DNA from 3 places in the Thiomonas arsenitoxydans genome. Region 1 is predicted to be linked to each of the others. Evidence: predicted binding sites of a transcription regulator. Region 1 holds the regulator's gene; each other region holds the start of a gene.
What was found. The regulator HrcA, encoded in region 1, represses chaperone genes, less so after heat shock. The targets are predictions, from matches to a motif close to TTAGCACTCNNNNNNNNNGAGTGCTAA.
Positions count from the first base shown of each region.

Region 2: the regulator HrcA is predicted to act here: its motif matches at 4,301-4,327, upstream of THI_RS03765 (co-chaperone GroES).
Region 3: the regulator HrcA is predicted to act here: its motif matches at 8,924-8,950, upstream of rpoH (RNA polymerase sigma factor RpoH).

Region 1 covers NC_014145.1:3,296,809-3,307,402, reverse strand. The annotation lists gene THI_RS15660 (OsmC family protein) at 1-72, shown strand, start outside; gene THI_RS15655 (IS1182-like element ISThsp1 family transposase) at 275-1,594, shown strand; gene THI_RS15650 (porin) at 1,804-2,985, shown strand; gene THI_RS15645 (porin) at 3,256-4,422, shown strand; gene THI_RS15640 (universal stress protein) at 4,556-4,981, shown strand; gene hrcA (heat-inducible transcriptional repressor HrcA) at 5,009-6,028, opposite strand; gene THI_RS15630 (NAD kinase) at 6,145-7,035, shown strand; gene recN (DNA repair protein RecN) at 7,049-8,725, shown strand; gene rapZ (RNase adapter RapZ) at 8,722-9,681, shown strand; gene THI_RS15615 (hypothetical protein) at 9,642-9,839, opposite strand; gene THI_RS15610 (YeeE/YedE family protein) at 9,842-10,594, opposite strand, start outside.
Region 2 covers NC_014145.1:817,983-828,576, reverse strand. The annotation lists gene THI_RS03780 (zinc ribbon domain-containing protein) at 1-740, opposite strand, end outside; gene THI_RS19480 (zinc ribbon domain-containing protein) at 796-2,037, opposite strand; gene groL (chaperonin GroEL) at 2,174-3,814, opposite strand; gene THI_RS03765 (co-chaperone GroES) at 3,873-4,163, opposite strand; gene THI_RS03760 (IS1634-like element ISThsp7 family transposase) at 4,586-6,277, shown strand; gene THI_RS03755 (type IV pilin protein) at 6,499-6,954, shown strand; gene THI_RS03750 (GspH/FimT family pseudopilin) at 6,956-7,438, shown strand; gene THI_RS03745 (type IV pilus modification PilV family protein) at 7,435-7,941, shown strand; gene THI_RS03740 (PilW family protein) at 7,943-9,259, shown strand; gene THI_RS03735 (hypothetical protein) at 9,247-9,852, shown strand; gene THI_RS18735 (Putative Concanavalin A-like lectin/glucanase) at 9,906-10,594, shown strand, end outside.
Region 3 covers NC_014145.1:997,227-1,007,820, reverse strand. The annotation lists gene THI_RS04575 (ABC transporter substrate-binding protein) at 1-722, shown strand, start outside; gene THI_RS04570 (branched-chain amino acid ABC transporter permease) at 799-1,686, shown strand; gene THI_RS04565 (branched-chain amino acid ABC transporter permease) at 1,689-2,669, shown strand; gene THI_RS04560 (histone deacetylase family protein) at 2,732-3,664, opposite strand; gene THI_RS04555 (AAA family ATPase) at 3,756-4,679, shown strand; gene THI_RS04550 (DUF58 domain-containing protein) at 4,711-5,820, shown strand; gene THI_RS04545 (transglutaminase TgpA family protein) at 5,820-7,892, shown strand; gene rpoH (RNA polymerase sigma factor RpoH) at 7,986-8,894, opposite strand; gene THI_RS04535 (hypothetical protein) at 9,060-9,446, shown strand; gene THI_RS04530 (TolC family protein) at 9,542-10,594, shown strand, end outside.

The DNA.
Region 1 (10,594 bases):
ACCAAATACTGCTCGGCCAGCGCCATGCTGGAAAAGACGGCGACGATGACGTTCAGCGTTGAAATCAGATAGTCCACGTAGGGTATTGGCCATCGTCAGCGTCAGGTATGTTGTGCGGAAGATACAAATCGATACCTCAAACATACATGCGCCAGTATTAATTCATCAGACGCGCGGATCACACACGGTAAATTTGAATTGAGGCGCGCTAGGAGTGTGGGCGGCAGAAGGTTGTTGAGGTCGACGTAGGACGGTGGGCGTGCGTTAATACGGCATGCCCACTAGTTACCGCCCCTATGAGCCGGACCAGGTGATGCTGCTGCCGGCGGCGCCGCAGGACTGGCTGCCGCCGGGCCACCTGGCTTACTTCATCCACGACACGATTGACACGCTGGACCTGAGCGCGTTCTACGCGCGCTATGAGGGTGGCGGAGCGCGCAACCAGCCCTTCCATCCGGCGATGATGGTCAAGGTTCTGGTGTACGGCTACGCCACCGGGGTGTTCAGCTCGCGCAAGATCGAGCGCCGGCTGCACGAGGACCTGGCGTTCCGGATGCTGGCAGCAGGGAACTTCCCCAAGCACCGCACGATCCGGGATTTCCGTGCGCTGCACCTCCAGGAATTCTCGGACCTGTTCGTGCAGGTCGTGCGCCTGGCGCGCGAGATGGGTCTGGTCAAGCTGGGCACGGTGGCCATCGACGGCACCAAGGTCAAGGCCAACGCGAGCCGCCACAAGGCCATGAGCTATGCGCGCATGCAGCACACCGAGGTCGAACTGAAAAAGCAGATCGACGCGCTGCTGGCGCGCGCCAAGGCCACCGACGAGGCCGAGGCGCAGGAGCCCGAACTCGACATCCCGGCCGAGATCGAGCGGCGCGAGGCGCGACTCGATGCGATCCGGCAGGCGCGCCAGCGGCTGGAACAGCGTCAGCGTGAAGCCGACGCGCAGCGTGGTCGCAGTGACGATGATGATCGCCGTCCCCGGGGGCCGGATGGGAAGCCGCGGCGCGGTGCGCGGTTCAAGCGCGACTTCGGCGTGCCCGAAGACAAGGCGCAGGAGAACTTCACCGACCCGGACAGCCGCATCATGAAGCGCGCCGGCGGCGGCTTCGACCCCAGCTACAACGCGCAGACGGCGGTGGACGAGGCTGCGCACATCATCGTGGCTGCGGAACTGGACAACACGGCACCCGATGCCAACTGGCTGCTGCCGATGATCGATGCGATCCAGGAGAACCTGGGCGCGCTGCCCGCGCTGGGTCTGGCCGACGCGGGCTATCGCAGCGAGGACAACCTGCGCGATGCGCCGATCGATCTGGTTGTGGCCTTGGGGCGCGAAGGCAAGCAGCACGCGGCCATCGATGCCGCGCGGCTGCCGCACACCGCGGCCATGGCCGCGAAGATGCAGACCGCCGCGGGACGCGCCGCCTATCGCAAGCGCAAGTGGATCGCCGAGCCGCCCAACGGCTGGATCAAGAGCGTGCTGGGGTTCCGCCAGTTCAGCCTGCGCGGCCTTGAGCGTGTACGCGCCGAGTGGAAACTCGTCTGCGCAGCACTGAACCTCCGGCGGATGGCCTCGTTGGTTCCCGCCTGAACAGAAATGGGGGCACAGGCCGCCCCGCACAACACGCCCGCTGCTGCCCTCTCGGGGGCGTGAGACGACCGGCCATGCCGACCGTGCCCGAAAAACAGTCCGCTCGCCCAGCATCGGCGCTCCGGCACAGGTTCACGGAATTCTGCCGCCCAGACTCCTAGACGCCCATTTCTAATCAATCAATTTCAAACCGCAATCTGGAGATGGCAATGAAAAAAACCCTATTGGCGATAGCCCTACTCGGAACATTCAGCAGTGCCGCCATGGCAGCTGACAAAGTGCAGCTTTACGGAATCATCGACCTTGGTGTCGAGCATCTGAGCTATGACAACACCAGCGTAAACCGTCTCGGTTCTGGTGGGCAGTCCACTTCTCGCATCGGCGTCAAGGGTACGGAAGATCTGGGCGGTGGCCTCAGCGCCTTCTTCACAGCTGAAACTGGATTCTGCGCCAATGGCAATGATTCAGGCGGCAACTCTGTTTACAAAGGCACCAGCCAAGGCGCGCAATATCAGGCTGGCGGCAGCTATTGTTCTGGCGGAAACTTCATGGGCCGCTTGAGCATCATTGGCCTCAAGGGCGGCTTTGGAACCTTCCAGATGGGTCGTTTCTACTCGTTCAACTACATTGCAGCTACGCAGATCGACCCATTCGGCACCGGCATGACCGGCACGATCAAGAACATCGATCCGGCCTCGAACAACTACACCCGCGTCTCTCAAGGGATGGCCTACATCACCCCGAACTTTGCCGGCTTCACGGCTGGTTTGGCTTATGCATTCGGCGCTCAGCCCAGCAGCACCTCGAATGGTCAAGCCTATGAGCTGAACCTGAACTACAAAAACGGCCCATTGATGGTCGGTGCCGACTACCTTCGTCACAACTACACCGCCACGGCTGCAGGCTCGTTCAATCCCTACACCAGCCTGGCCAAGGAAATTGGCCCCGCGGCAACTGTGCCCGCAGATGGCTACTTCACCAACAAAATCTCCGAAATCTACGGCAGCTACGACCTCGGTGTGGCGAAGCTCAGTGCCATGTATTCCCAGCAGAAATACGGCGACGGCCTGACCTATGCCGGCGCCAACCAAGCTCCCGACCTGCGTGTGTGGATGCTTGGCGCCAAGGTGCCTGTGGGGCCTGGCAGCGTGTTGGCTTCCTACGCTCAGCGTAAGGACAACAACAGCACTGGCGACACCAAAGTGAAGATGTACGCCATCGGCTACACCTATCCGCTGTCCAAGCGGACCAATGTCTATACCTCTTATGCTCACATCACAAACGGCGCCAATGTGGATCAGTACGTAGGCGATAACGGCATCAATGCTGCCGGCACGCTTGGTGGCCAGAGCTCCAGCGGTTTTGGCATCGGCATTCGTCACTCGTTCTGAACCGAGTTTCAGCAGGCATCAAGGCCGCCTTCGGGCGGCTTTTTTTGGCCAAATGGCCTCCGGGTTTACCTTGATGTGACCAAGTTGTTGCGCAGGACCAACAGAACCAAGCCATTCGCGCCGTTATAAGCCCACAACTTTGCACTGCACGGCGATCTTTGCTGAAATAGCGTCAGCTCCTCAACAGGAGTCGGCTTAAGCACAAGGTTTTTGTGTCAGGCAGGCCCGGCTCCCGGGCAGGTTGTTCAACAAATCTCTGGAGATGTACTCATGAAAAAAACCCTCCTCTCGCTGGCATTGTTCGGCGCATTCAGCGGTGCGGCCATGGCTGCTGACAATGTCCAGCTTTATGGCATCGTCGACCTTGGCGTGCAGCATCTTTCTTACGACAACACCACCGTGAACCGTCTGGGCTCCGGCATTCAGTCCGGCTCGCGTATTGGCCTGAAGGGCACGGAAGATCTGGGCGGCGGTTTGGCTGCTATGTTCCAGCTCGAAACCGGCTTTTGCGCTAACGGCAACAATACTTCTGCCTACACTGGCGCTGGCCAAGGCGCTCAAAATCAGGCAGGTGGCAGTTATTGCACCAGCGGCTCGACCTTCATGGGCCGCACCAGCATGGTTGGCCTGACCGGTGGCTTCGGTACCGTGGCACTGGGCCGTATGTACAGCCCGTTCTTCAATGCGGCAGCAACCTACGATCCCTTCGGTGCCGGCCTGACGGGCTCCATCACCAACCTGGATCCGGGCTCGCTTGACTACGTCCGTGTGTCGCAAACCATGGCCTACATGACCCCGACCTTTGCAGGTTTCCAGGGTACCGTAGCTTATGGTTTTGGTGGCCAGCCGGGCAACAACTCCAATGGTCGCGCTTATAACTTGGCATTGACCTATGCCAACGGCCCGATCTCTGGTGGCGTGACGTACCTGCAGCATAATTTCACCGCAGGGACCACCGCAGTTGCCACCCAGGCATTGATGTTGAATTCAACCGGCAACAGCATCATCCCCACCGACGGCTATTTCAAGAGCAAGCTGTGGAACATCTATGGTGCCTATGACTTCGGTGTGGCTAAGCTCGGTGCTTATTACGCCCAAGAGAAATTTGGTGATGGTGCGGCGATGACCTTGGGCGGACAAAACCCCAACCTGAAGATCTGGAGTCTGGGTCTGACGGTGCCGGTTGGCGCAGGTGCCGTTCTGGCCAGCTACGGCCAGCGTAAAGACAGCAACCTGAACAACTCGACGGTCAAACAGGTGGCCATTGGTTACACCTACGCTTTGTCCAAGCGCACCAACCTGTACACCTCCTACGCGCACATCACCAACCAGAGCAATGTCGACCAGTACGTCGGCGATGCAACGATTGCTGGTTCTGGATTGATGGGTGGCCAATCGTCCAGCGGCTTCGCCCTGGGCATCCGTCACAAGTTCTGATCAGCGCAAGCTGTTTAGCAACTTCTTTGAAAGCCGCCTTCGGGCGGCTTTTTTTCGACTGTATGGATCGCAAAAAGGCCGAAGAGCTGTCAAGTTGCGGCAGGCATAATGCCCGCACAGGGAGGGTTGTTCAATGCACATTGTTCTACCGGTCGACGGATCGACTTACACCGCGCGGGCTGCGCAGGTTCTGGTGCAGCAGGTCCGACAGTACAAGGAGCCGCCGCGCATCACTCTGCTCACGGTGGCGCTGCCCATCGGCACGCCGCTGGCGCGCGCGCAGCTCAGCAAGGCCACGCTGGACGAGTATTACTGCGACGTCAGCGCGCAGGCGCTGGCGCCCGCTGAAGGCGTGCTGAAACAGGCCGGGCTGGCGTTTGAGTCTCGTTTTGTGGTGGGCGACCCGGCCGAGCAGATCGCCGCCGAGGTGACGCGTCTGCAGCCCGACCTGCTCATCATGGGCACGCACGGCCACTCGGCGCTCAAGGGCTTCGTTATGGGGTCTGTGGCGAGCAAGGTGGTGGCGTCCACCACGGTGCCGGTGCTGCTGGTGCGGTGAGCCGCCGCGACGGCGCGTTAACAGGCCCTACCGCTGGCTCAGCGCATTGCCCACCAGCTTGGAGGTGATGTCCACGATCTGGATCATGCGGTCGTAGGCCATGCGGGTGGGGCCGATGACGCCGAGGGTGCCGACCACTTTACCGTCGGCCGCATAGGGTGCGGTGATGACGGAGAGTTCTTCGAAGGGCACGGCCTCGCTTTCGCCGCCGATGTAGATGCGCACGCCATCGGCACGGGCGGAGGCATCCATCAGTTTGAGCAACTGGGCTTTTTGTTCGAACAGATCGAAGAGCTGGCGCAGCTTACCCAGATTGCCCCCAAAGTCGCCGATGCCGAGCAATTGTTGTTGCCCGGAGATGACGACTTGATCTTGCGGTTGCTGCAGCGCCTGACTGCCGGCCTGCACGCCGGCCTGCATGAGGGCGACGAGTTCGCTGCGCAGGTGCTCCACCTCGCTGCCGAGCTTTTGCGTGACCTGCTCGAAACTCAGGCCCGAAAAATGGGCGTTGAGGTAGTTGGTGGCGGTATTGAGCTCGTTCTGGCTGAGGGCGTGCGGCCAGTGCAGCATGCGGTTTTGCACATCGCCCTCGGGGCTGACGATGATGAGCAGAATGCGATGCTCGCTCAAGCGCAGAAATTCGATGTGGCGAAACGCGGCGCTGCGTTGCGGCGCCAGCACCACGCCGACGAATTGCGACAGGCTGGACATGAGCTGCGCCGCCCGCATCATGACCTGCTGCGGCGGGGCGGTGTCGATGTGCTGTTGCAGCGTCTGCGGCAGCAGGTCGGTTGGCATCTGCGGCTGGGCGGTGAGCATGGCGTCGACAAACACCCGGTAGCCGCGCGGGGTGGGAATGCGCCCGGCCGAGGTGTGCGGGCTAGCGATCAGGCCCATGTCTTCGAGATCGGCCATGACGTTGCGGATGGTGGCCGCGGACAACTCCAGCCCCGAAGCGCGCGACAACGTGCGCGAACCCACCGGCTGACCGTCGGCGATGTAGTGTTCGATCAGGGTTTTGAGCAGCAGTCGGGCGCGTTCGTCCATGCGCAAATTTTAGGCCGCAGACGGCGCGCGGGCACGACACGCTACGCTGGACTTGCGCCTGTGCTGTAATTTGCCGCCAGGGCGGTGTTCTCCGCCGTGCCTCCACTTTGAACCCCATGCCCCGTACCGTGTTCCAGCAGGTCTTGCTGATCGGCAAGTATCAGGCGCCGCAGGCGCAGCGCAAACTTGGCGAGATTGCCGCGCGGCTGAGCCGGGCCGGAGTGGAGGTCTGGGTGGGCGAGCTTACCGCGCAGCACACCGAGCTGCCTTACCCGGTGCTGCGCAGCAGCGAACTGGCCGAGCGCACCGCGCAGGGCGGTTGGGTGGCGGTGGTGCTGGGCGGCGACGGCACCATGCTGGGCGCGGCGCGCAGGCTCGCTCCGCTGAATGTGCCGCTGGTGGGCATCAACGCCGGGCGGCTGGGCTTCATGACCGATATCGCCGACAGCGAGTGGGAGCCCGCGATCGACGGTCTGATGGCCGGCGACTTCGAGCGCGAGGAGCGCGCCATGCTCAGCGGCGCGGTGGAGCGTGCGGGGCAGACCATTTTCAGCGCCATTGCGGTGAATGATGTGGTGGTCAATCGCAACGGCGCGTCGGGGCTGGTGGAGCTGAAGGTGGAGGTGGACGGGCGCTTCATGTACGTGCAGCGGGCAGACGGCCTGATCGTCGCCACGCCGACGGGCTCCACGGCCTATGCGCTGTCGGCCTACGGGCCCATTCTGTACCCCAGCGTGGACGGTGTGGTGCTGGTGCCGATTGCGCCGCATACCCTGTCGAACCGCCCCATCGTGCTGCCGGGCGGCGCCGATATCGTGATCGAGGTGGTCACGCCGCGCGACGTGAGCGTGAACTTCGACATGCAGAGCTATGCCGAGCTGATCGGCGGCGACCGCATCCGCATCGCGCAGGCGCCGTATCGCTGCGTGTTTCTCCACCCGCCGGGTTGGAGCTATTTCTCCACCCTGCGCCGAAAACTTCATTGGCATGAAGTGCCTGATGACTGAACCCCACTGAGCCATGCTGCTGCATCTGCATTTGCGCGACTTTGTCATCGTTCCCGAGCTCGATATCGATCTGGCGGGGGGCTTCACCGTGCTCACCGGAGAAACCGGCGCGGGCAAATCCATCCTGATCGACGCGCTCAAGCTGGCGCTGGGCGAGCGCGCCGACAGCAGTGTGGTGCGCGCGGGGGCGCTGCGCGCAGAGATCAGCGCCGAGTTCAGCCTGAGCCCGCCGCTGGCCGCCTGGCTGGACGAGCAGGGATTCGCCGCCGAGGCCGACACGCTGCTGCTGCGCCGCGTGATCGACGCGCAGGGCAAGTCGCGCGGCTTTCTCAACGGCAGCCCGGCTACCGCCGCGCAACTCAAGGCAGCGGGGGAATGGCTGGTGGACATTCATGGGCAGCACGCCTATCAGGGGTTGGTGCGGCGCGAAGTCGTCACCCACCTGCTCGATGGCTACGCCGGGGCGCAAGACGAAGCCCGGGCCGTCGCGCTCGCCTGGGCCCAGTGGCGCGATGCCGACGCGGCCTTGCAGCAGGCCAGGGGCGACGTCGGTGCGTTGGCCGAGGAGCGTGAGCGCCTGCAGTGGCAGTGCGAGGAACTCGATCGCCTGCGTCCTGCCGAGGGCGAGTGGGCCACGCTGGAGGGCGAACACAAACGACTGGCGCATGTCAGCAGTCTGCTCGAAGACTTCGCTCTGGCGCAGGGGGGGCTTGACGGCGAGGACGTGAGTGCGCTGTCTTTGCTGGCGCAGGCGCAGCAGGCGCTGGAGCGGGCGGCGCAGGTCGATGCCGGTCTGCAGCCGCTGGTGCAGCAGATCGACGCGGCGCAAACCAGCCTGAGCGACCTCAGTCACGAACTGCGCCGTCTGGCCGAACGCACCGAGGCGGACCCGCAGCGCCTGGCCGAACTCGACGCCCGGCTTTCGGGCTGGATGAATCTCGCACGCAAGCATCGCGTGGCGGCGGCCGACCTGCCGCAAACCCATCACGCCCTGCGAGACAAAATCCAGCAGCTCGACCGCAGTATCGACCTGCCCGCGCTGGAAAGCGCCGAACAGGCCGCGCAGGCCGCGCTGCAGAAGGCGGCGGCCAAGCTCAGCGCCAAGCGCCGCAAGGCCGCGCAGCAACTGGCCAAGGCGGTGCAGGCGGCCATGCAGGAACTGGGCATGCCCGGCGGGCGCTTCGACGTGGCGCTCACCCCGCTCGACGCCGTGGGCGCGCGCGGGGCGGAGGCGGTGGAACTGCAGGTGGCGGCGCACCCCGGCGCGGAGCTGAGGGCGCTGGGCAAGGTGGCCAGCGGCGGCGAGCTGTCGCGCATCGCCCTGGCCGTCGCCGTGACCACCAGCGCCCTGCAAGACACCGAAACCCTGATCTTCGACGAGGTGGACGCCGGCATCGGCGGCGCCGTGGCGCAAACTGTGGGACGGCTGCTGCGCCGCCTGGGGGGCGACCGGCAGGTGCTGGCCGTCACCCATCTGGCGCAGGTGGCCGCTTGCGCGCAGCAGCATTTCGCAGTGCGCAAGCACAGCACGGACGGGCAGACCGCCAGCCTGCTCGACGCGCTCGACCTGTCACAACGGCGTAGCGAAATCGCCCGTATGCTGGGCGGCAACGCGCAATCGAGCGCCGCGCTGGAGCATGCCAGCGAGCTGCTCTCGGCTTGCGAAACCCCGTCCGTGGAAACCCGATGAGCCCGTCTGAAACCGCTGCTGTCCCAACGCCTGCCGATGCGCGATCGACCCACCAGCTCGTGCTGATTTCCGGGCTGTCCGGCTCGGGCAAATCGGTGGCGCTGACCGCGCTGGAAGACTCCGGCTATTACTGCGTGGACAACCTGCCGCCGCAACTCATCACCCCGCTGGTCGAGCAGACCCGCGCTTCGGGGCAAAAGCGCGTGGCCGTCGCGGTGGACGCGCGCAGCGCCGAGTCGCTGGCCGACGTGCCGGGCCTACTCGAAAACCTGCGCGATTGTTGCGAGGTGCATGCGATCTATCTCGACTGCGCCACCGACACGCTGGTGCAACGGTTTTCGGAAACCCGCCGCCGCCACCCGCTCACCAGCCGCGTGACCGCGCAGCAGATCGGCAACCCTGCTGCCGCCCGCGGCGAGGGCTACGCCAACGCGCTGATCGAATCCATCGAGCTCGAACGCGAACTGCTGCGCCCGGTGGCCGAGATCGGCCTGCACATCGACACCAGCCAGATGAAGTCCGCCCAGTTGCGCGACTGGATCAAGCAGACCGTGCGGGTGCAGGCCAGCCAGATGGTGGTGCTGTTCGAGTCGTTCGCGTTCAAGCGCGGCGTGCCGCTCGACGCCGACTATGTGTTCGACGTGCGCATGCTGCCTAACCCGCACTACGACCCGGTGCTGCGGCCCCTCACCGGGCGCGACGCCCCCGTGGCCGAATTTCTGCTGCGCCAGCCCGAGGTGCTGCAGATGCAGGCCGACATCAGCGGGTTTTTGCAGCGCTGGCTACCCAAGCTGGCCGCCGATCACCGCAGCTATGTCGGCGTGGCCATCGGCTGTACCGGTGGGCAGCATCGTTCGGTGTTTCTGAGCGAACAACTCAGCCGTGCTTTCGCCAGCCAGTACACCGTACTGCTGCGTCACCGCGAGTTGGGCTTGACGGGGTCGAGCGAGCAGTGACCCGCGTCCGCCGCCGGGCCGTTGCCCAGCGCGAGAGGAGGCGGTTCGGCAAACCGGTCGTGCGGCGTGCTCACGCGCCAGTCCAGCACCAGCAGCAAGACCACAGCGGCCCAGAACAGGGCGATCAGCCAGGGAAATTTTCGGTGCATCGTTCGCATTTTCAATCCGCCATCCCCAGACGATGGCGCACGCGCACGCCCACCAGGCTGCCCGCGAACGCGCAGGCGAACCATACCCAGCCGTGCAGGCTGCCAGTGGCGATGCCCGAGAAATACGCGCCGACATTGCAGCCGAAGGCCAGCCGCGAGCTATAGCCCAGCAGCAAGCCGGCAACAACGGAAGCCAGCCATTGCCGTGCGGGCAGGCTCACCGCTGGGCTGGCTTTTCCGCGCCAACTGGCAGCGATGAGCGCGCCCAGCAACAAACCCAGATCGGTGACGCTGGTGTTGTCGGCCAATACCGTGGCGTGCAATTGCGCCTGCTGGGCCGGTAGACCCCAGAAGGCGTTGTGGCGGAGATCGAAGCCCAACGCCTGCACAATCTTGGCGCCCCACAGCCCCAGGCCGTACACAATGCCCCAGGGCTGCCCGGCAACCACCAGATTGGCGGCCGCCAGCAGCCCTAGGCCGATGGCGGCCCACCACACCGCAGGCCCGCGCCAGCGCGAAGGTTGCGTGCCGCGAAACCTCCACAACAGCGCGGCCAACAGGGCGAGGGCCGCAAGCTGGACGATCAGCGTTTCGGCGGCCCCGAGGCGGTGCACCAGATTGACCGGCGGCAGTGCGCCCAGCGTTAGCCAGGCTGGAAGCTGAGCCGCGCCGAGAAAGCTGCCGAACACGAAGGCGGGCAGCACGGCAAGACTCACCGGATGACCGAGCCCGGCCTTGTACAAAGTGCCCGAGCCGCAGCCATC
Region 2 (10,594 bases), 1.3 Mb from region 1:
CCGAAGCCCCCCATACCGCCCATACCGCCGAAGCCCCCCATGCCCATGCCGCCGAAACTGCCCGCGGCAAAAAATCCGCCGACGAACATGCTGCCCACGAACACCACGGCAAAGATGAACGCCACAGCCGGGAACACCAGCAGCCCCAGCACCAGAAAGTGCATGAACACTTCCAGCGGCCGCTGGGTGACAATGCCCACGGCGCGCGACAGGCTGGCGATGAAGCCCTCGCCATGCCAGACCGCCGCAATCATCAGCGGCCCGGCGAGCAGCAGCACGGCGTAAGCCAGCGCCACCACCACGACCAAAGGCCCGCCGAGGAGAAAACCGAGAAACCCGCCAATGCCTGGAATGCGGCCGAACAGCGACAGCAGATAAGCCGCCAGCAGAATCACGCCAAACCCCAGGCCGAGCAGAATCAGCAGCCCGATGACGTAGAGCGCCGCCTGCACCCCGCCCAGAAACGCCGGGGCGAAACCGCGGATCGGCTGGTCATACGCCTGATCGACCAGCATCAGCCCGCTGGCATTCATGCCCACGATGATGATGATCGCGCCCAGCAGCCCCATCAGCATCGATACTGCGGCGCTGCCCGAGCTCATGCCCGCCGCCGCGCCCCCGCTGATCGCCAGCCCGCCGAGCACGAAGCTGCCCGCCAGCATGGCCAGCGCGCGCCAGTTGTGCAGCGCCTCGTAGCTGCGCAGCAGCACGCCGAGGTTGTTGGTGGTTTTCACGGTCATGATGTCCTCCCTGGACGGTGGTGAAGTTTGGTCGGGTCAAACCCGGTACAGGCTCTCACGGATTGTTCTGTTCCGACGACGAATTGGGGCATTCGGGAATCTTGCCCCACAGCGGATCGGGCGACAGCGGCGCGCCGCAATACTTCCAGCGCGTTTCCTGAATGCAGAGTTGCTGGGTGAAAAAGTTGCCCTTGGTCTGACAGGCTGCTAGCGCGGCGCGCAGGGCTTCGACCCGTCCCGTCGGCTTGGGTGGTGCGGCGTGAGGCACGGGCTCTGCGACGGGCGCGCGGGCCTGCGTCGGCTGAGGCGCTGGCGGCGCAGGGCGCGCAGGCGCAGCAACGGGCGCAAAGGTCTCCGGCTGGGCCTGACGTTGCGGCACCGCCGGAGCAGGCGTGGCCGTGCTGGGCTTGCGCACGACAGGCTCGGGCTTGGGTGCGACCACAGGCGGCGCCGACGCCACCGCCGGTGTGGTCGGCACGGCCTGCGACGCTGGGGCAGGCGCGGCCGCAGCGGCGCGGGATGTACTCGCCGCCGTTGGCTGAGCCGGAGCCGACGCCGCAAACGCCGCCTCGCTCGCACCTACGGAAGCACCCGTCTTGTCTTGCTGCGGAGGTTGCATCGACCACCACAGCCCTCCCCCGCCTATGAGCAGCAGCGCAATCACGCCCGTGGCGATACCGCCGATGAGAAACGCGTTGCTGCCCTTCACCGGCTGCTGGGCGCCTTGGCCGCGCCCGGATCGAGATGACTGATCGGGCGAGGCACTGCGGGGCGGCGGCGCGGCGCGGGCCGCCTGTGCACGCTCGCGTATTTCCGCTTCCAACCGGGCCGTGGCGGCAAGGCGCTCGGCCTCGCGCTGCGCGCGCTCACGCTGCGCTGTCTGTTCGGCTTCTCGCGCAGCCGCAGCCGCAGCCGCGGCGGCTTCATTCTCTGCCTGCTGCTGTTTCGCGCGCTGCAGTTGCGCCTGGGCCTGCGCTTGCCGATCAGCGGCCTCCTGCGCCTGTCGCTCGGCTTGCCGCCGGGACTGCTCGGCCTCGGCTTCGGCCCGTCTCGCCTCTTCAGCCCGGCGCGCCTCTTCGTCTCTCAATGCCTGCGCATCGCGATGCGCCTGAAGTTGCGCGGCCTGAAGTTGCGCCGCCTGCTCGGCTTGCTGGCTCGCCTCATTCTGGGGATGCGGGGCAGCAGCCTCTGGGGGCTGCATCGGCTTGACCTGAGTCGGCAACAACGCGCCGCACTGTCGGCAAAACTTGGCGTCTTCTTGGTTCTGCGTGCCGCATTGGGTACAAAAACGTGGCATGGTGGCCCCCAGATCGAAATGGCAACGATCTTAACGAGAGCGTTGACAGCTTCATGCGTTTTCCATGACAAAAAAGCCCGCCATCCTTGCGGATGGCGGGCTTGCGTTGCAGCACGCTGCTGAACGGGACCTGGAATTACATGCCCATGTCGCCCATGCCGCCCATACCGCCGCCGGGCATGGCGGGTGCGCTCTCGTCCTTCGGCGCCTCGGCCACCATGCACTCGGTGGTCAGCATCAGGGCCGCCACGGAGGCGGCGTTTTGCAGCGCGGTGCGGGTGACCTTGGTCGGGTCGAGAATGCCCATATCCAGCATATCGCCGTAGGTGTCATTGGCGGCGTTGAAGCCAAAATTGCCCTTGCCTTCAAGCACCTTGTTGATCACCACGCTGGGCTCGCCACCGGCGTTGGCAACGATTTCGCGCAGCGGCTGTTCAATGGCACGCAGCACAATCTTGATGCCAGCTTCCTGGTCGTGGTTGTCGCCCTTGATCTCGCCTGCGGCCTGACGGGCACGCAGCAGGGCCACGCCGCCGCCAGCCACAATGCCTTCTTCCACCGCAGCGCGGGTAGCGTGCAGGGCGTCTTCGACACGAGCCTTCTTCTCCTTCATTTCCATCTCGGTGGCGGCGCCGACCTTGATGACGGCCACACCACCGGCCAGCTTGGCCACGCGCTCTTGCAGCTTTTCGCGGTCGTAATCAGAGGTGGCTTCCTCGATCTGGATGCGGATCTGCTTGACGCGCGCTTCGATGTCGGCGGCAACACCAGCACCGTCGATGACGATGGTGTTTTCCTTGCCCACTTCGATGCGCTTGGCCTGGCCCAGATCGGCCAGCGTGACCTTTTCCAGCGTCAGGCCGACTTCTTCGGCGATGACCTTGCCGCCGGTCAGGATGGCGATGTCTTCCAGCATGGCCTTGCGACGGTCACCAAAGCCCGGTGCCTTGACGGCCACGGTCTTGAGGATGCCGCGGATGCTGTTGACCACCAGGGTAGCCAGCGCTTCGCCGTCCACGTCTTCAGCGATGATCAGCAGCGGACGGCTGGACTTGGCCACTTGCTCCAGCGCGGGCAGCAGGTCGCGGATGTTGGAGATTTTCTTGTCGTGCAGCAGCACGAACGGGTTGTCGAGCACGGCAACCTGTTTGTCCTGGTTGTTGATGAAGTAGGGCGACAGATAGCCACGGTCGAACTGCATGCCTTCGACGATGTCGAGCTCGTTTTCCAGGCTCTTGCCGTCTTCGACGGTGATCACGCCTTCCTTGCCCACCTTGTCCATCGCCTCAGCGATGATCTGGCCGACATTCGCGTCGCTGTTGGCCGAGATAGAGCCGACCTGCGCGATTTCCTTGGTGTTGGAGCAAGGCTTGGAGGCCTTCTTCAACTCTTCGACCAGCGCGGTGACCGCTTTGTCGATGCCGCGCTTGAGGTCCATCGGGTTCATGCCGGCGGCCACATACTTCATGCCTTCGCGCACGATGGCTTGGGCCAGCACGGTGGCGGTGGTGGTGCCGTCACCGGCGTTGTCGGAGGTCTTGGAGGCGACTTCCTTGACCATCTGCGCGCCCATGTTCTGCAGCTTGTCCTTCAGCTCGATTTCCTTGGCCACGGACACACCGTCCTTGGTCACGGTGGGGGCGCCGAACGAGCGCTCGAGCACCACATTGCGGCCCTTGGGGCCCAGGGTCGTCTTGACAGCGTTGGCGAGAATGTTCACGCCTTCCACCATGCGGGCGCGGGCGTCCGCACCAAAAATCACGTCTTTTGCAGCCATTGAAATTCTCCGTAAATTTGCAGTTGAAGCAGGAATCAGATCACGCGAATGACGTGAATTACTTCTCGATGACGGCCATCAGGTCGTCTTCGCGCATCACCATCAGTTCGTCGCCGTCGACCTTGACGGTCTGGCCGGCGTACTTGCCGAACAGCACGCGGTCGCCCACCTTCACTGCCATGGCCACCAGCTTGCCCTGGTCGTCATGCTTGCCCGGCCCCACGGCCAGCACTTCGCCTTGATCGGGCTTTTCCGCCGCGCTGCCCGGGATCACGATGCCCGAGGCGGTAGTGGTTTCTTGTTCGATACGCTTGACCACGACACGGTCATGCAGAGGGCGCAATTTCATGCAAATCTCCTGAAGTTTGTGGAAAACCGGGCGCCTGCTCGGAGCCCAATGACAAACCGCCTCCCGGACGATGCCCGGAACCGACGGCCAGAAACCCATTTTGAAGGCGCGTACATGACAGTGCGATGAAGCCGTTGTTAGCACTCACCTTCAACGAGTGCTAATTATAGGGACGGCCTTTCGGGTTTCAAGAGCCAGCGCACAAACCCCGCGAGCGGAGGTGATCGACAAGAAGTCCGCCGAGAGGTCGCCCGCCCCTGAGTTCGACAGTTCGAAGCCGTTGCGCAGCCACAAACAATCGCCGGGGTCCTATGAATCAATCACTTGCAAGCGCTCAGAAGGGCGTTTTCAGATTTCTTTGTAGTGCCAATTTACTACCGTGAAGTAGTTCATCTGCGCGTGCGCAGCGCTATACTTGGTGCATGTTCCTCAAGATCTCCTCCTCGGGCGGTCACCGCTACGTTCGGCTGGTGGAGTCGTTCCGCAACGCGGATGGCCAACCCCGGCAACGCACGATCGCAACCCTCGGGCGTCTGGACGAACAGGGCGGACCGCTCGATGCCCTGCTGGGGGCCTTGCTGCGGGCCAAGGGTCGGCCTTCGGGCGACAGTGATCCGTCTCAGGTGCGCTTCGAGTCGGCGCTGACGTTGGGCGATGTTTGGGCCCTGCACGCCTTGTGGCACGAACTCGGATTCCATGGCCTGGGCGCCATCTTCCGGCGCGCCCGGTTCACCACTGCGGTCGAGCACGCGATCCGTGTGATGGTCTTCAACCGACTGTGCGACCCAGACTCCAAGCTGGGCGTGCTGCGCTGGCTGCAGACCGTCAGCATGCCCGGCATCGACGTGGACAAGCTGACGCATCAGCACTTGCTGCGCAGCATGGATGCCCTGATGGACCACCAGCAAGCCGTCGACGACTGCGTGGCCCAGTTGCTGCGCCCGCTCATTGATGAAGACCTCTCGGTGGTCTTTTACGATCTGACCACCATCCGCGCCGAAGGTCTCAGCCAGCAAGACGGTGATGTACGCCACTTCGGCCTGTCCAAGGAGGGCGTGATCGCCCGGCAGTTCCTGCTGGGCGTGGTGCAGACAGCCGACGGCATGCCGATCTTCCACGAGGTGTTCGACGGCAACGCCGCCGAGGCGCCGACCCTGGAGCCCACCTTGAAGAAGGTGCTCTCGCGCTACCCGCACATCAGGCGCCTGGTGGTGGTGGCCGACCGCGGGCTACTTTCGCTTGACAACATCGAGGCGTTGTCCAAGTTGCATGGGGCTGGAGATCGGCCGCTGGAGTTCATCCTGGCGGTGCCGGGGCGACGCTACGGTGAGTTTGTCGATCTTCTCGAGCCCATGAGCGAGCGTGCTGCCCAGGCCAACCAGGAGATCGTCGAAGAGGCGCAGTGGCAAGGCCATCGCCTGGTGGTGGTCCACAGCCCCGTGCGAGCGACCGAGCAAACCCAGGAGCGCCTTGCACGCATCCATGCCTTGCAGCAACGCGCCGATCAGTTGGCCGGCAAGCTCGACGCCCAGGACGAAGGCAAAGTCCAGCGCGGGCGCAAGCTCTCGGATTCCGGCGCCAAGGCCCGCTTCTTCCACGAAGTCAGCGACGCCCGCCTGGCGCGCATCATCAAGGTGGACCTGCAGTCCGATCTGTTCACCTATGCGATCGATGAAACCGCACTCGCGCGAGCGCAACTCATGGACGGCAAGCTGATGCTGGTCACCAATGTCCAGGATCTGAGCCCGGCCGAGGTGGTGCGGCGCTACAAGTCGCTGGCCGACATCGAGCGTGGCTTCAAGGTGCTCAAGTCCGAGATCGAGATCGCCCCGGTGTTCCACCGCCGGCCCGAGCGCATCAAGGCCCACGCCAGCCTGTGCTTCATCGCGCTGATCCTGTACCGCGTCATGCGCCAGCGCCTCAAACTCGCCAGCAGCGAACTGTCTCCAGAAACCGCCCTGGCCGACCTGCGCCGCATCCAGCGCCACACCGTGCGCATCGACAGCGGCGCCCCCATCCACGGCATCTCCACCATCCAACCTCGCCAGGCCGATGTCCTGGCCGCACTCAACATCAAAAAACCCACCCAAGACACCCAACTGCCCCTGCTGTAGTGGCAATTTCAACAACCTGCCATAGACAGATCAAGCACTTACGACAGTTGGTGTCGAACTCGGGCCCGCCGCCTCAGTGGCCAGCCAACAGTGTCACCAAATGTACGTACGGTAAATGTTGGAAAGAATCGACCGTTCGTCGCCAGATTCACACCGTTCGTCGGCTCGCTGCGGCAGTTTGTGCAAAGCAATTCCACAATGCACGCAAGGAGAGTCCATCCATGCAGCGCAACCGCGGTTTCACCCTGATTGAACTGATGATCGTCGTGGCGGTCGTCGCCATTCTGTCGGCCATCGCCATTCCGGCTTACACCAGCTACGTCACTCGCAGCAAGCTGACCGAGGCGTTCTCAAACCTCTCCAGCATGAGCGTGGCCCTGCAGCAGTACTACCAGGACAACCGCACCTATGTTGGCGCTCCCATCTGCGCGACACCGCCCGCCGGAAAGGATTACCAGTTCAGTTGCCCCACCCTGACGGCGACGACTTTCACCCTCACCGCCACGCCGACGGGCGGCCTCGTCGCACCCAGCTACGCCATCGACCAGGACGGCAATAAATACACCACCAGCGTGCCCGCATCAGGCTGGGCCATGCCACCCGGAACCAGTTCCCCGCCATTGCCCGCTGGAACCACATCGAATGGCTGGGCGCGCGATCAATCCGGAAACACCTGACATGTCCCTCATCAAGTCACGTCAGACGGGCTTCACCCTCATCGAAATGATGGTGACCATCGCCATCGCCGCCCTGCTCGGCCTGATGGTCGTGCCCAATCTGGTGAGCATGGTCGATTCCGGCAAAACCTCGGTGCTGGTCAACAAGTTTCCCCAAGACGTGGCCTGGGCACGCAATCAGGCGGTGACCACGCAGCAGCCGGTCACCATCACCCTTGGGGCAAACAACACCTGTACCTGGAGCACCAGTGTGGGCGGAACGGTGATTGCAGAGCACTCAATGTCGCCAAGCCAAATCGCCGCCAGCTACCCGGGCATTACCTGCAGCATCACCGGCGGCAACACGCAGACGCTCACTTTCGATAGCCAAGGCTTCATCAACACCGCGCCCACCATCACCGTGACCGCTGCGCAAGGCCAGACCTGGACGCTGCAGGTACTCGCCTCCGGCAGTGTGATTCTCAACGCCAACACCGCATCATGACGCTCCAGCCCCCTCCTCCCGCTCGCGCAGCCGTAAATCAGGCCGGCATGTCGCTCATCAGTGTGCTGGTTGCCATCGTCATTTTCGGCCTGGGGATGCTGTCGATCGCATCGCTTTATAGCCTGGCCGTTCCGGCGCAGACCGCCAACCAGGAAGCGCTGGACACTGCGGCTTTCGGCAACCAGTTCTGGGCCATTCTGCAAGCCAGCCCGCAAGTCGTATCGCAGCTCAGCGCGGGCGTCACGCAAAGCTACACCAGCGCATCGGCCAGCGCCCCCGCCGCGTTGCAGCCCTGGCTGGCCAATATCTTCAGCACTCCATCCATGATGCTTCCAGGCGCCAAAGTCACCATCACCACCGGGGCGGGCGCCGACGGTAACCCCTGCGACGTGAGTAACCCCAATGCCCCGCTATGCGGCGTGACGTTGACCATTGCCTGGGCCGCAGGCAAGGGCGGTGGCGGCGCGCGCAGCCAGACGTATCAGTACCAGGTGGGCTTCTGACATGCGACACCTCTCCACCTCTCCTTCCTTATCCGCCGCCCACCGCCAGCACGGCCTGAGTCTCATCGAGCTGATGGTGGCCCTGGTCATCGGGCTGATCTTCGCCATCGCCGTGCTGCTGGTGCAGTCGTCCCTCACCAAGCAGAACGTGGAAATGAGCGATGTGATGCAGCGCGATACCCAGACCCGCGCCGCGCTCGATCTCATCAGTCGCGATCTGTCCAATGCCGGGTTCATGCTCGGCGGCGCTCAGTCGCGCTGCAGCGTGCTGCTGGCCTACGACAGCGGCATTGGCGGCAGCCAGCCGTTTGCCCAGTACCCGGTCTCTGCTGCGTCGCAGCCGCTGACCCTGCCCACCAGCACCGCAGCAGGCAGTACCAACTATCCCAGCATCACACCCGACCCCTCGGCCTATGGCACCAAGCAGCAATTCACCGACATGCTGTTCTTTACCGGCGCCACCAGCGCGCTGCAGACGCCAGGCAACGGCAACCCCACCGCCTACGTCGTGCAGAACTCCACCACCCAAGCCGCCAACGGCCAAGGTGCGCTCAACAGCAGTGAACTGCCCCTGGCTTCCACCGCCGGACTGAGTGTGGGCGATGCCGCCCTGCTGCGCATGCCGCTCAACGGGAAACTGGTGTGTTTCCGGGTTCCGATCGCCGATATCGGGCCCAGCACTTCACCCTCATCCACTTACATCAGTAGCAGTAGCAGCAGTCTGTTTCCCAGCACCGGGTACTCACCCTTCAACAATCAGCTGATCGCTGCCGGGGCGCTGCCGCCAGGCGGCAGTCTGACCAATCCGAATTTCGTGCAATCGCGCCTCACCGATCTGGGGCCGCAAACCAGCAGCAACGTGCAGACCGTGGTCTATTACATCGGCCAATATGCGAATGCGGGCGGCGGCTCCTATCCAGTCTTGGTGCGTGCCGTGCTCAATGCCCAGACCGACATGCTTGTGAGCCCGCCAGTGCCGGTAGCGGCAGGCGTGGTCAGCCTGCAGGCACTGTTCGGGGTGGATGAAAGCAACTCCGGCAGCGTGACCAACTACCTCACATGGCCCGCCGTCGTGAGCGGGAAGTACACGGCAAATGTGCGCAGCGTGCTGTTCGCACTGGTGACCAAATCGCTACAGAACGACCCCGGATACACCGCGCCTACAACGATCGCCCTACCCAGCCCCAGTCTGGGCCCGGCACAGTTCACCCCCTACACCGTACCCACAGGCATTGGTGGCCTGCCTGATTACAGCCACAACCATTTTTCCGTCATCGAATCCGAATTTGCCGTTCGGAACCAGCTATGGCCGCACTGACCCCTAACCTGACGCGTCGTGACGAGGGCGGCTACGTGCTGCTGCTCACTCTCATCACCTTGGTGGTGCTGCTATTCGGTGTGTTGTTCACCATGCGCGGAACACTGCTCCAGGGGGTGATGACCGGCAACACCGTGCAGCGGCAGAAAGACGTGCAAGCCGGTGACATGGCACTGCGGCAGGTGCAGCAGGCCATCATCCAGACCGCCAGCGGGGCAGGTCTTGTGCCTCTGGAGATCGCCGCCAGCAGCAAGCCCTGGTTTTACGTTCCGATCAACACCAGCAGTCCATGGCCGGTGCCCGGATCGAGTTCTGCCCCAACCTATTGGCAGAACTGCCAGGCCGCCAAGACCTGCGACACCTTGAGCAACGTGGCCACCGCCATCAGCCCCGCACCGCCCGCCTTGCCTGGCGGCTACACGGTACTCGTCACCGTCGTGCCCACCAATCTGCCGGTGGACGCCTATGCGTGCGGCACGACCGGATTCACTGCCACTTATTACGACATTTTCATGCATATGCAGGAAAGCAATGGCACTACGGCCGCAAATACCGAGAGTGTCTTCAAACTCTGCACGCCGGGTGCTTCCTGATCCCCACGATCGCATCCACAGATTCTTTTCTGAACGCCAATCGGATACCCATCATGCTGACACCATCTTGCCTGCGTCGCTACCTGATAGGGCTGAGTGCTTGGGCTGCACTTTGCGGACTCCTGATGTCTGGACTCGCACAAGCGCAGACAACCAATGTGCTGCAGGAAGACTTCACGGGCACTGCGCCCAATTTGAGCTGGTCCTCGTTTGGAGGTGCCTGCCTGACTGCGGGATCTGCCATTAACAGCGGCCCCAGCGCCAATGGGATTCCTGCTTGCCTTGGAGATAGTTATTACAGCAATGGCGACCTTTCCTACAACAATCCGGAAAACCCGCCTGTACCGCAAGTTCAAACCGGCCTGACAAACAATCAGGACAAACCAGGAAAAGGTGCCCTGAGGTTGACGAATGGCTGTGCAGTGCAGAACGGACAAAACGTCTGTTATTACAGTCAGGCGGGAGCCATTATCCTCAATTCGACTTACCCATCGAATCAAGGCATTAACGTAACATTCACCACCTACACCTACGGTGGCGATAACCAAGGTGGACACGGTGCGGACGGGATCGGTTTTTACATCCTGAATGGTTCTGCCCCTCAGAATATCGGCGCATGGGGTGGCAGCTTGGGATATAGCTGCTCCAACTCAAATTCTCCTTACAACGGCATGGCTGGCGCTTATCTCGGCCTTGGAATGGATGAATACGGAAATTTTCTGAACGGCTCAGTCTCTCAAAA
Region 3 (10,594 bases), 1.4 Mb from region 1:
AGAATGGTGGCAAGAGCTGGTACTTCCTCACCGCTGACTATGCCTTCGGCAAGTCCCTTGAGAACGAAGCCGCCAAGGTCGTGAAGGCGGACGGCGGCACCGTGGTCGGGCAAGTTCTCGCTCCTTTGGGTGCATCAGACTTTTCGTCTTATCTGCTGCAGGCCCAGGCTTCCAAGGCCCAGGTGCTCGGCCTAGCCAACGCAGGCGGTGATGCCGACAACGCGATCAAGCAGGCCAACCAGTTCGGCGTGACCAAGACCATGAAGCTCGCCGGCCTGCTGCTGTTCATCACCGACATCCACAGCGTCGGCCTGCCGGCTGCGCAAGGCCTGTACCTGACCACGCCGTGGTACTGGAACCAGAACGCCCAGTCGCGCGCCTGGGCCGAGCGCTACTTCAAGGAAATGCACGCCATGCCGACCTTCCTCCAAGCCGGTGACTACTCCGCCGCGCTCACCTACCTGAAGGCGGTGAAGGCCGCGGGCACGACCGATGGCACCAAGGTCATGGCCGAAATGCGCAAGATGAAAGTCAACGACATGTATATGAAGGATGGCTTCATGCGCCCGAGCGGCCTGATGATCCACGACATGTACCTGGAGCAGGTCAAGACCCCGGCTGAATCGAAAGAGCCCTGGGATTACTACAAGCTGGTGCAGACCATCCCCGGCAACGACGCCTTCGGCCCGGCCTCCGCCTACGGCTGCCCGCTGGACAAGTAAGAGCCGATGCCCGTCTCCGGCACGCGCAATGCCTGCCGGAGACGCTCCATCCATGGACTGACCGTCGAGGTGCCGCTTGACCGAATTGTTTGGTTTCCCCCTGCCCCTACTGCTGGGACAACTCATGCTGGGCCTGGTGAATGGCGCTTTTTACGCCATGCTCTCGCTCGGTCTGGCCGTGATCTTCGGCCTGATGGAAGTGGTCAATTTCGCCCACGGCGCGTTTTTCATGATGGGCGCCATGTTCGCCTGGATGGGCGGGCAATACCTGCATCTCAATTTCTGGTGGATGCTGTTGTTCGCTCCCCTGCTCGTCGGCCTGTTCGGCATCGGGGTAGAGCGTGTCGCGCTGCGTCGGCTGCGCGGCATCGATCCGATCTACGGTCTGCTGCTGACCTTCGGCCTTACCCTGCTGATCGAAGGCGTGTTCCGCTCGTTCTTCGGCGTGGCCGGCGCCCCCTACAACCCGCCTGAACTGCTCAGCGCCACGCTCAATCTGGGCTTCATGTACCTGCCCGCGTATTACCTCTTCGCCGTGGTCGCCAGCCTGCTGGTGTGCTTCGGCACCTGGCTGCTGATCGACCGCACCAAGCTGGGCGCATACCTGCGCGCGGGCACTGAAAATCCGGCACTGATCCAAGCCTTCGGCGTGAACTTCCCGCGCATGGTCATGCTGACCTTCGGTTTCGGTTCGGCCCTGGCGGGATTGGCCGGCGTGCTCGCAGCGCCCGTCATCCAGGTCTCGCCGCTGATGGGCTCCAACCTCATCATCGTGGTATTCGCCATCGTGGTCATCGGCGGCATGGGCTCGGTGCTCGGCGCCATTGTCTCGGGCCTGGCGCTGGGCTTGATCGAGGGCCTGGCCAAAGTGTTTTATTCGCCGGTCTCCAACACGGTGGTCTTCATCCTGATGGCGCTGGTGCTGACCATGCGTCCCGCGGGTCTGTTCGGCAAGGAGAAATGAACATGCTCGCGCGCTCCCGCTTGTACGCCGGCCTACTGTGGTCCCTGCTGCTTCTCGCGCTGATCGCCCCCTGGATCGGCCTCTATCCGGTGCTGGGCATGCGCATGATGTGCTTTGCGCTGTTTGCCTGCGCCTTCAATCTGCTGGCGGGCTACGCCGGGCTGATCTCCTTCGGCCATGCCGCGCTGTTCGGCGGCGCTGGCTATCTCACCGGCCTAGCGCTCACCACTTGGGGTTGGCCCACGCCGCTGGGCATTCTGACCGGCGTGGCCACCGCGCTGCTGATCGGTCTGGTGATGGGACTGCTTGCAGTGCGGCGCTCGGGTATTTACTTTTCGATGATCACCCTGGCGCTGGCGCAGATCGTCTACTTTTACGCCCTACAGGCCCATTTCACCGGCGGCGAAGACGGCTTGCAGGGCATCCCACGCGGCACGCTGTTCGGGTTGCCGCTGCAATCCGACCGGGTGATGTACTACTTGGTGCTGGCGGTGTTCGTCGCGAGCTGGTGGTTTATGCGCCGGGTGGTGAATTCGCCCTTCGGTCAGGTGCTGCAGGCCGTGCGCGAGAATGAGCCGCGGGCCATTTCCCTGGGCTATCGCGTCAACCGCTACAAGCTCGGCGTGTTTCTGATTTCGGCAGGTTTCGCAGGACTGGCTGGCGCGATGAAGGCCGTGGTCATGGGCTTCGAGACGCTCACCGATGTGCACTGGAGCACTTCGGGCCTGGTCATCCTGATGACCCTGGTCGGGGGTCTTGGCACCGATCTCGGCCCCATTCTCGGCGCGGTCATCATCACCGTGCTGGAAGAGAAGATGGGCACCATCTCCCGCTTCCTGGTGCACGCCACCGGGGTCGACTGGTTTCACCAACTCAACGATTCGGTGAGCATGGTGATCGGTGCCATCTTCGTGCTCTGCGTGCTGCTGTTTCGCCGTGGCATCGTGGGCGAGCTGCAAGCGCGGTGGATTGCGGGAAAGTAGCCTAAGCAAACAACAAGCAGGCTTTCCACCCAGCAGCCGTTGGTCTTGATGACCACCTTTTTTCAATCCAGCCCCGCCAGCACCCGCACGTGCTCGGCCACGCTGCGGCCGAGGGCGCTAAGGTTGTAGCCGCCTTCCAGGCAGGACACGATGCGGCCTTCGCACTGCGCCTCGGCAAAGTCCACCAGTTGGCGGGTGATCCAGGCGTAGTCGGCTTCCACCAGGCCCATCTGACCCATATCGTCTTCGCGGTGGGCGTCGAAGCCGGCGCTGATGAACAGCATCTGCGGCGCGAAAGTCCGCAGTCGGGGGAGCCACTGCTCGGTGACAATGTGGCGTACCCCGTCGCCCTTGGTGTAGGCCGGGACGGGGACGTTGACCATATTCGGCTGCTCGCCTTCCGCACCGCTGTAGGGGTAGAAGGGGTGCTGGAAGAAGCTCACCATCAGCACCCGTTCATCGCCGCGGAAAATGTCTTCGGTGCCGTTGCCGTGGTGCACATCGAAATCGACGATGGCCACGCGATCCAGCCCGCGCACATCGAGCGCATGGCGTGCGGCAATGGCGACATTGCCGAGAAAACAGAATCCCATGGCCTGATCGCGAGTGGCATGATGGCCGGGCGGGCGGATGGAGCAAAAGGCGTTGTGCAGATGACCGTCGATGACGGCATCGGTCGCGCTGATGGCCGCACCGGCGGCCCGCAGCGCGGCTTGCCAGGTATGCGGATTCATCATCGTGTCCGCGTCGATCCACTCATGTCCCTGCTCGAAATCACCGCGCTTTTTGAGATCGGCGACATACAGCGCCGAGTGCGCGCGCTCAACGTCCTCCAGGCTGGCGGGCGGCGCGTCGTCGTGGCGCTCGAGCCAGGGTGCAATCTGCGCGGCGATCAACCGGTCTTCAATGGCGGCGAGGCGCTGCGGGCATTCGGGATGGTCTGCCCCCATTTCGTGCAGAGTGCAGTCGGCATGGGTGTAGAAGCCGGTCGTCATGGTTCTTGTCTCCTGCGGCATATCCCCAGATTCGGGGGCATGCACGTCGTCCTCGTAGCATAGTGCGCTGTCGCCTCCCACTCCGCCGCTCGTGAAAACCCCAGCCCTGCCCAGTCTGCTCGACCAGCTCGAAACCATTATCAAAGGCAAGCGCCCACAGGTGGAACTCGCCGTGTGCTGCCTGTTGGCCAGCGGTCATCTGCTCATCGAAGATCTGCCTGGGGTGGGCAAGACCACGCTGGCCCATGCTCTGGCCGCCACGCTGGGGCTGCAGTACGCCCGCGCGCAGTTCACCTCCGACCTCATGCCGGGCGATCTGCTGGGCATTTCGGTGTTCGACCGCAACCGCAGCGAGTTCGTGTTTCACCCCGGCCCGGTGTTTTCGCAGGTGCTGCTGGCCGACGAAATCAACCGCGCCGGGCCGAAGGTGCAAAGCGCCCTGCTTGAAGCGATGGAAGAGCGCCAGGTGAGTGTGGACGGACAGACGCGCCGCCTGCCCGAGCCATTTTTCGTCATCGCCACCCAAAACCCGTTCGACCAGCTCGGCACCTATGCCCTGCCCGAGTCGCAGCTCGACCGCTTTCTGCTGTGCATCTCTCTGGGCTACCCCAGCCGCGCCGCCGAGCGCGCCCTTCTCGAAGGCCGCGACCGGCGCGAGTTGATCGCGGAGCTGCAACCGGTGCTGACCCCCGAGCGCTTGATCGAGCTACAGCGACAGGCGCAGGCCGTGCATGCCGCTCCCGCCCTGCTCGATTATGTGCAGGAGCTGCTCACGCAGACGCGCAACGGGCGCTGGTTCATCGAAGGGCTCAGCCCGCGCGCCGGTCTGGGCCTGTTGCGCGCCGCCCGGGCTTGGGCGCTGCTGCAGGGCCGCGACTACCTCATTCCCGACGACGTGCAGCAAGTCCTGCCATTCGTTGCCGGGCACCGCTTGCGCACCCTCGACAGCCCCACGGTCAACCGCGCGGCCTCGTTGCAGGCAGTGCAATCGCTGCTGGAGCACGTCCCGGTGTAAGGCCCGAAGGCCCGCGCGCCAAGCCGTGATCATGCCACCCTCCGCCGATACCGCCCTGCCTCAGCCCGCCGCGTCGAACACTCTGCGCGACGCCTTCGCGCAGCGCTTCGATGCCTGGGCGCTAGCGCGCCATCCGGCCGGCGGCAGCACGCGGCTGACCCACCGCAACGTCTACATCCTGCCCACCCGCACCGGCTGGTTTTTCGCCCTGCTGCTGCTGGTCTTGCTGGTGCTGAGCATCAACTACCAGCTCAATCTCGGCTATCTACTCACCTTCCTGCTGGCGGGCAGCGCGATGATGGCCATGCACGTCACCCACAACAATCTTCGCGGCTTGCAGCTCACCGCGCGGCCTCCCGAAGGCCTGCTGCACCAGGGCCAGAGCGCCCGTCTCGGTCTGCTGCTGCAAGGTGGCGCACGCGACCGCTGGGGGCTGGCGCTGCGCCCGGCGGGCACCCAAGCTACGCCGCCCGCGTCCCAGAAGAAAGCTCGCCGCAAGGCGTCCAGCCCGCCCTACCCCTGGGCCTACGCCGACTGCGCCCGCAACAGTGAAACCTCCCTCACCCTGAGCTGGACGCCGCCGCGCCGCGGTCTGCTGGCCTGGCCCCTGCTCACCGTCGAAAGCTATTACCCGCTGGGCGTCTGGACGGCCTGGAGCCGCTGGCAGCCGCAGATCGAACTGCTCGTGCTGCCCGCCGCCGAGCATCCCGCCCCGCCCCTGCCGCCCGCCCGCCCCACGCCAGGCAACGGCCCGGCGCTTGCCCGCGGCGGCGGCGAAACCGATGGCGTACGCGCCTACCGCACCGGCGATTCGCTACGGCATGTGCTGTGGAAAAAATTCGCCCGCAGCGACGAACTCATCAGCCGCGACACCGCCCAGCCAAAGGCCCGCGCCGAACTCTGGCTCGACTTCGCCACGCTGCCCGTGCAGCTCGACACCGAAGCCCGGCTGTCGCGGCTGTGCGCCTGGGTGCTGGCGGCCGACCGTACCGGCACGCCCTACGGCCTGCAGCTCGGCGGCCAGCAAATCAGGCCAGCCACCGGCGCCGCGCACCGCGCCGCCTGCCTGCGCCTGCTCGCGCTGCATCCCGGCCCCCTGTTGCAGCCCCGTTCGGGCGCCGCCCCGCGAGTCAAGTCGTGATGCAGTCCAACCCCAGCCAGACGCTGCTGGCCCGCTGGACCCACCGCACCAACGCCCTGCCGCGCGATGCGCGCGACACCCTGTTTCTGCTCGGCGTGTCGCTGCTGCTGATGCTGCCGCTGTTCGTCCATCTGCCTTGGTGGACGAGCGCGCTGGTGCTCGGCCTGCTGGCCTGGCGTGCGGCGCTGGCCTGGCGCAGTGCGCCGCTGCCCGGGCGCGGCGTGCTGGTGCTCATTTTGCTGTTCTCCGTCGTCATCACCCTATGGGATTTCCACACCGTACTCGGGCGCGACGCGGGGGTCGCGCTGCTGTGTGTGCTGCTCGGCCTCAAGACCCTGGAGATGCGCTCGCGCCGGGATGCCCATGTGCTGTTCTTCCTCGGTTTTTTCACCATCGCGGCCAACTTTCTGTTCTCGCAATCGCTGGGTACCGCCCTGGTCATGGTGTTGGCCACCTGGGGCATGCTGGCCGCGCTGGTCAACGCCAATCTGCCCGCTGGTCGGCCGCCGCTGCGGCAGTCGCTGCTCACCGCGCTCAAGATGATGGCGCTGGGCGCGCCCGCGATGGTCGTGCTGTTCATGGTGTTTCCGCGCCTGAGCGCGCCGCTGTGGGCCTTGCCGCAAAGCGGCGCGCAGGCCATCACCGGGCTATCGGCGAGCATGTCACCGGGGCAGATCGCCGAGTTGGCGCGAGACGACTCGGTCGCATTCCGCGTGGTGTTCCACGGCCCGCGCCCGCCCGACCGTGAGCTTTACTGGCGCGGCCCGGTATTGAGTGTGTTCGACAACGGCGTGTGGCTGCCCAACCCGCGCCAGCGCGACCGCGCCGCCCTCTCCCCGCCCGCCGATCTGCACCTGAGCGGCCCGCCCGTGCGCTACACCGTCACCCTGCAGCCCACGCAGCAGACCTTCGTCTTCGCGCTCGATGCCCCAGTGGCCGCGCCCGAGATCGAGGGATATCGGGTGCAGTGGCTGCCCGACCTGCAACTGGTCACCGGGCGGCCGCTCGACCACCTCTCGCGCTACACCGTCGAGTCGTCACCGCAGTTTCGCTACGGCCCCACGCAATTCAGCCCCGCTCTGCGCGCCGACGAAGCCCTGCCTGCGGGCTTCGATCCGCGCAGCGTGGCGCTGGGAAGGCAACTCGCCGCGCAAGCCAAGGCGGCCAGACAGGGCGGCGCCTTCGTCGCGCAAACCCTGCTGCAGATGTTTCGCAACCAACCCTTCCGCTACACCCTCAACCCTGGCACCTACGGCCTGCGCGACGGCGTGGACCAATTTCTGTTCGACCGCCGCGCCGGTTTTTGCGAACACTACGCGCAGGCGTTCGTCGTGGTGATACGGGCCGCAGGCATTCCCGCGCGCATCGTCACCGGCTACCAGGGCGGGCGCTTCAACCCGGTGGACGACACCTGGGTGGTGCGCCAAAGCGACGCCCACGCCTGGGCCGAATACTGGCTGCCCGAACGCGGCTGGGTGCGGGCCGACCCTACCGCCGCCGTTGACCCGGCGCGCATCGACCGCAGCGGCGCCACCCTGGCCTCGCGCGAGCCCCTGTTGGGCGTGGCCGTGCTCGGCCCGCGCGACGCCGCGCTGCTGCTGCAACTGCGCAACCAATGGGACGCGCTCAACAACACCTGGAACCAGTGGGTGCTGCACTACGGCAGCCAGCGCCAGCTCGATCTGCTGAACAAGCTCGGCCTGCACCAACCCGACATGGCCACCCTGGCCGCGCTGGCCATCGCCACCCTGCTGGTGGCCACCGCCATCGGCGGCGCGTTTCTGGCGCTGGAGCGCCGCAGGCACGATCCCTGGACGCAGACCTACGCCCTGCTGCGCGGCAAGCTGGAGCAGGTCGGCATCGACAGTGAACCCTCCACCCCGCCGCGCACTCTGGCGGGCCGCATCGACCCTGCCCGACTGGACGCTGACAGCCTCCCGCCCCAATCCGCGCACGCCGCCATTGCGCTCCTGATGCAACTCGAACGCTGGCGCTACGCCCCGCCAGTTGATGCCCGCCAGCGCAAAACGCAATGGGCCGCGCTGCGGCAGGCCGTGCGCCGCTGGCGTTGATGCGCTCGCGACAGACATCAAAAAAGCCCGTCGATGACGGGCTTTTTTAAACAGTGCGAAGGCCGAATCGGGAAAACGAACCAAGCAAACGAATCAGGCAAATTCCGCCAGCGACTTGCGCATTTTTTTCATCGCCGCCACCTCGATCTGGCGGATGCGCTCGGCCGACACGCCGTATTCGGCGGCCAGTTCGTGCAGGGTCTTGCCGCCGCTGCCGTCATCATTCACCTGCAGCCAGCGCTGCTCGACAATGGCGCGGCTGCGGGCATCGAGCAGTTCCAGCGCGTTTTCCAGCCCTTCGACCTGCAGCCGGTCGTGGCTGCGCGCTTCGAGCACAGCCATCGGCTCCTGCGTGTTGTCGGCCAGATAGGAAATGGGCGCGTAGCTCTCTTCGCCATCTTCCACCGTGGGGTCGAGCGCGATGTCGGCGCCGCCCATGCGGCTTTCCATCTCGATCACATCTTCGCGCTTGACGTTGAGCGCCTGCGCCATGTCGTCGATCTGCGCCTCGTTCATGCCGGCGTTGGCCGTTTTCATCGAGCGCAGATTGAAAAACAGCTTGCGCTGCGATTTGGTGGTGGCCACTTTCACCAACCGCCAGTTGCGCAGAATGTATTCGTGAATTTCGGCCTTGATCCAGTGCAGGGCGTAACTCACGAGCCGCACGCCATGCGCCGGGTCGAAACGCTTGACCGCCTTCATCAAGCCGATATTGCCTTCTTGAATGAGGTCGGCATGCGGCAGGCCGTAGCCCAGATATTGCCGTGCGGTGGAAACCACCAGCCGCAGGTGCGACAGCACCAGCTTGCCCGCCGCGTCCTTGTCCCCCTGCTCGCGCCAAGTGCGCGCCAGCCGCGCCTCTTCTTCCGCGCTGAGCATGGGCAGGCGGTTGACGGCGCTGATGTAGGCGTCCAGATTGCCCAGACTGGGCAAGGCGAGCGGAAACGCGCCATCGACCTGGGCCGGGCGCAGAACGATTGCGGCTGACTGAGTGTGGGTCATGGATGGAATCCTCCTGTTTGTGTTTGATATTAGCACTCACAGTGAGAGAGTGCTAATGACCAATAGTTCCCTGCCGGGCCGGGGCGAAAACCCATTTTCCGCACGTTCTATGGGGGGTTTGATGACGGCAGTGTGCCTGCGAATTCTTAGGTTAGACTTTGCTGCATGTCTCGCTTGCTGCGTCCCATTCTGGTCTTGCTGCTCGTCTTGCTGCCTCTGCGCGGCTGGGCGCAGGTCAGCATGAATTTGGGCGACGGAGTGCAAACCCCGGCGCAGGCGCATGAGATGGCCTCAATGGCGGATCTGCACTCGCTGGCGGCAGAGCAAGACACTTCAGACGCGATGCCGGGCTGCCACGTCGACGCCAACACCCCAGCCGATTGCGGCTCTCACGATCACCAGCATTGCGTGATTTGCCATCTGGCCGTGGCTCAGCCTCCGGCCTTCACCCTGCTGCTGACCGACGCCGCGCAGCACTCCTGCCCCTCCACCGCCAACACCGCGTGGCACAGCGCCGATCTGCGCGCCCTGCAGCGCCCTCCCAGAGCCTGACCCCCGTTTGAGTCCCGGTTGCAGCGCGGGTCGCAAGACGCGCGCTGCGCATCGTGTCGCCGCGCGCTGTCGCGGCTCGAATGAGGTGTCAATTCATGTGGAACCTACCCAGACCGCAGGTGCGCCGGCGGGCGCTGCGGCTCGCCCCCCTGGCCGCAGCCGCGTTGCTGGCAGCCTGCGCGCCCTTGCAAACCCGGCAGTCGCTACAGGCCGTCAACGTCATTACCCTGCCCCATACCGGCACACCGCTGCACTTGATGCGCGACCCCGCGCAGCAGCAAGACACGCAGGCCCAGATCGACGCGCTGTTGTCCAAACCGCTGTCTGCCGATGACGCCGTGCGCATCGCCCTGCTCGGCAGCCCCGCATTGCAGGGGCTGATCGCGCAGGCGCAGGCCGACTCGGCCGACTCCACGCAAAACGCCCGGCTGGCCAACCCGGTTTTCGGCTTCGAGCGCCTGCTCATCGGAGGCGGCGGAGTGGAAATCACCCGTAGTCTCAGCTTCGGCCTGCTCGATCTGCTCACCTTGGCCACGCGTTCGCGCCTGAACGACACGCAGCAGACGCAACTTCGGCTCAGCCTCGCCCGCGCGGTGCTGCGCACGGCGGCGCAAGCGCGGCTGAGTTGGGTTCGCGCCGTGGCGGCGCAGCAAACTGCCGCCTACGACCGCGATGTGGTGGAAGCGGCCAAGGCCACCGCCATTCTGGCTGACCGCATGCAGCAGGCGGGCAACTTCACCAAGCTCGACGCGGCGCAGCAAGGCCTGTTCGCCGCCGACAGCCAGCTACGCCTGAGCCGCGCCGAACTGGCCGCCACGCAAAGCCGCGAAGCGCTGGTGCAGGTGCTGGGGTTGTCGGCAGAGCAAGCCGCCCGCCTCGCTTTGCCGACGCAACTGCCGGAGGTGCCCAAGCAGCCGAGCGCAGCCGCGCCGATGGCGCTGCAAACCGCGCTCGACCAGCGTCTGGACGTGCAGCTCGCCCGCGCCGACTACACGGCCACCGCACAAGCCGCAGGGCTGGCGCGCGCTACCAGCCTGATCGAGCATGTCGAACTCGGCGGCCTGCGCAAGACGTATAGCGATGCGCCGCCGCAAAACGGCTTCGACCTCAGCCTGCCGCTGCCGCTGTTCGATCTGGGCGACGCCCGC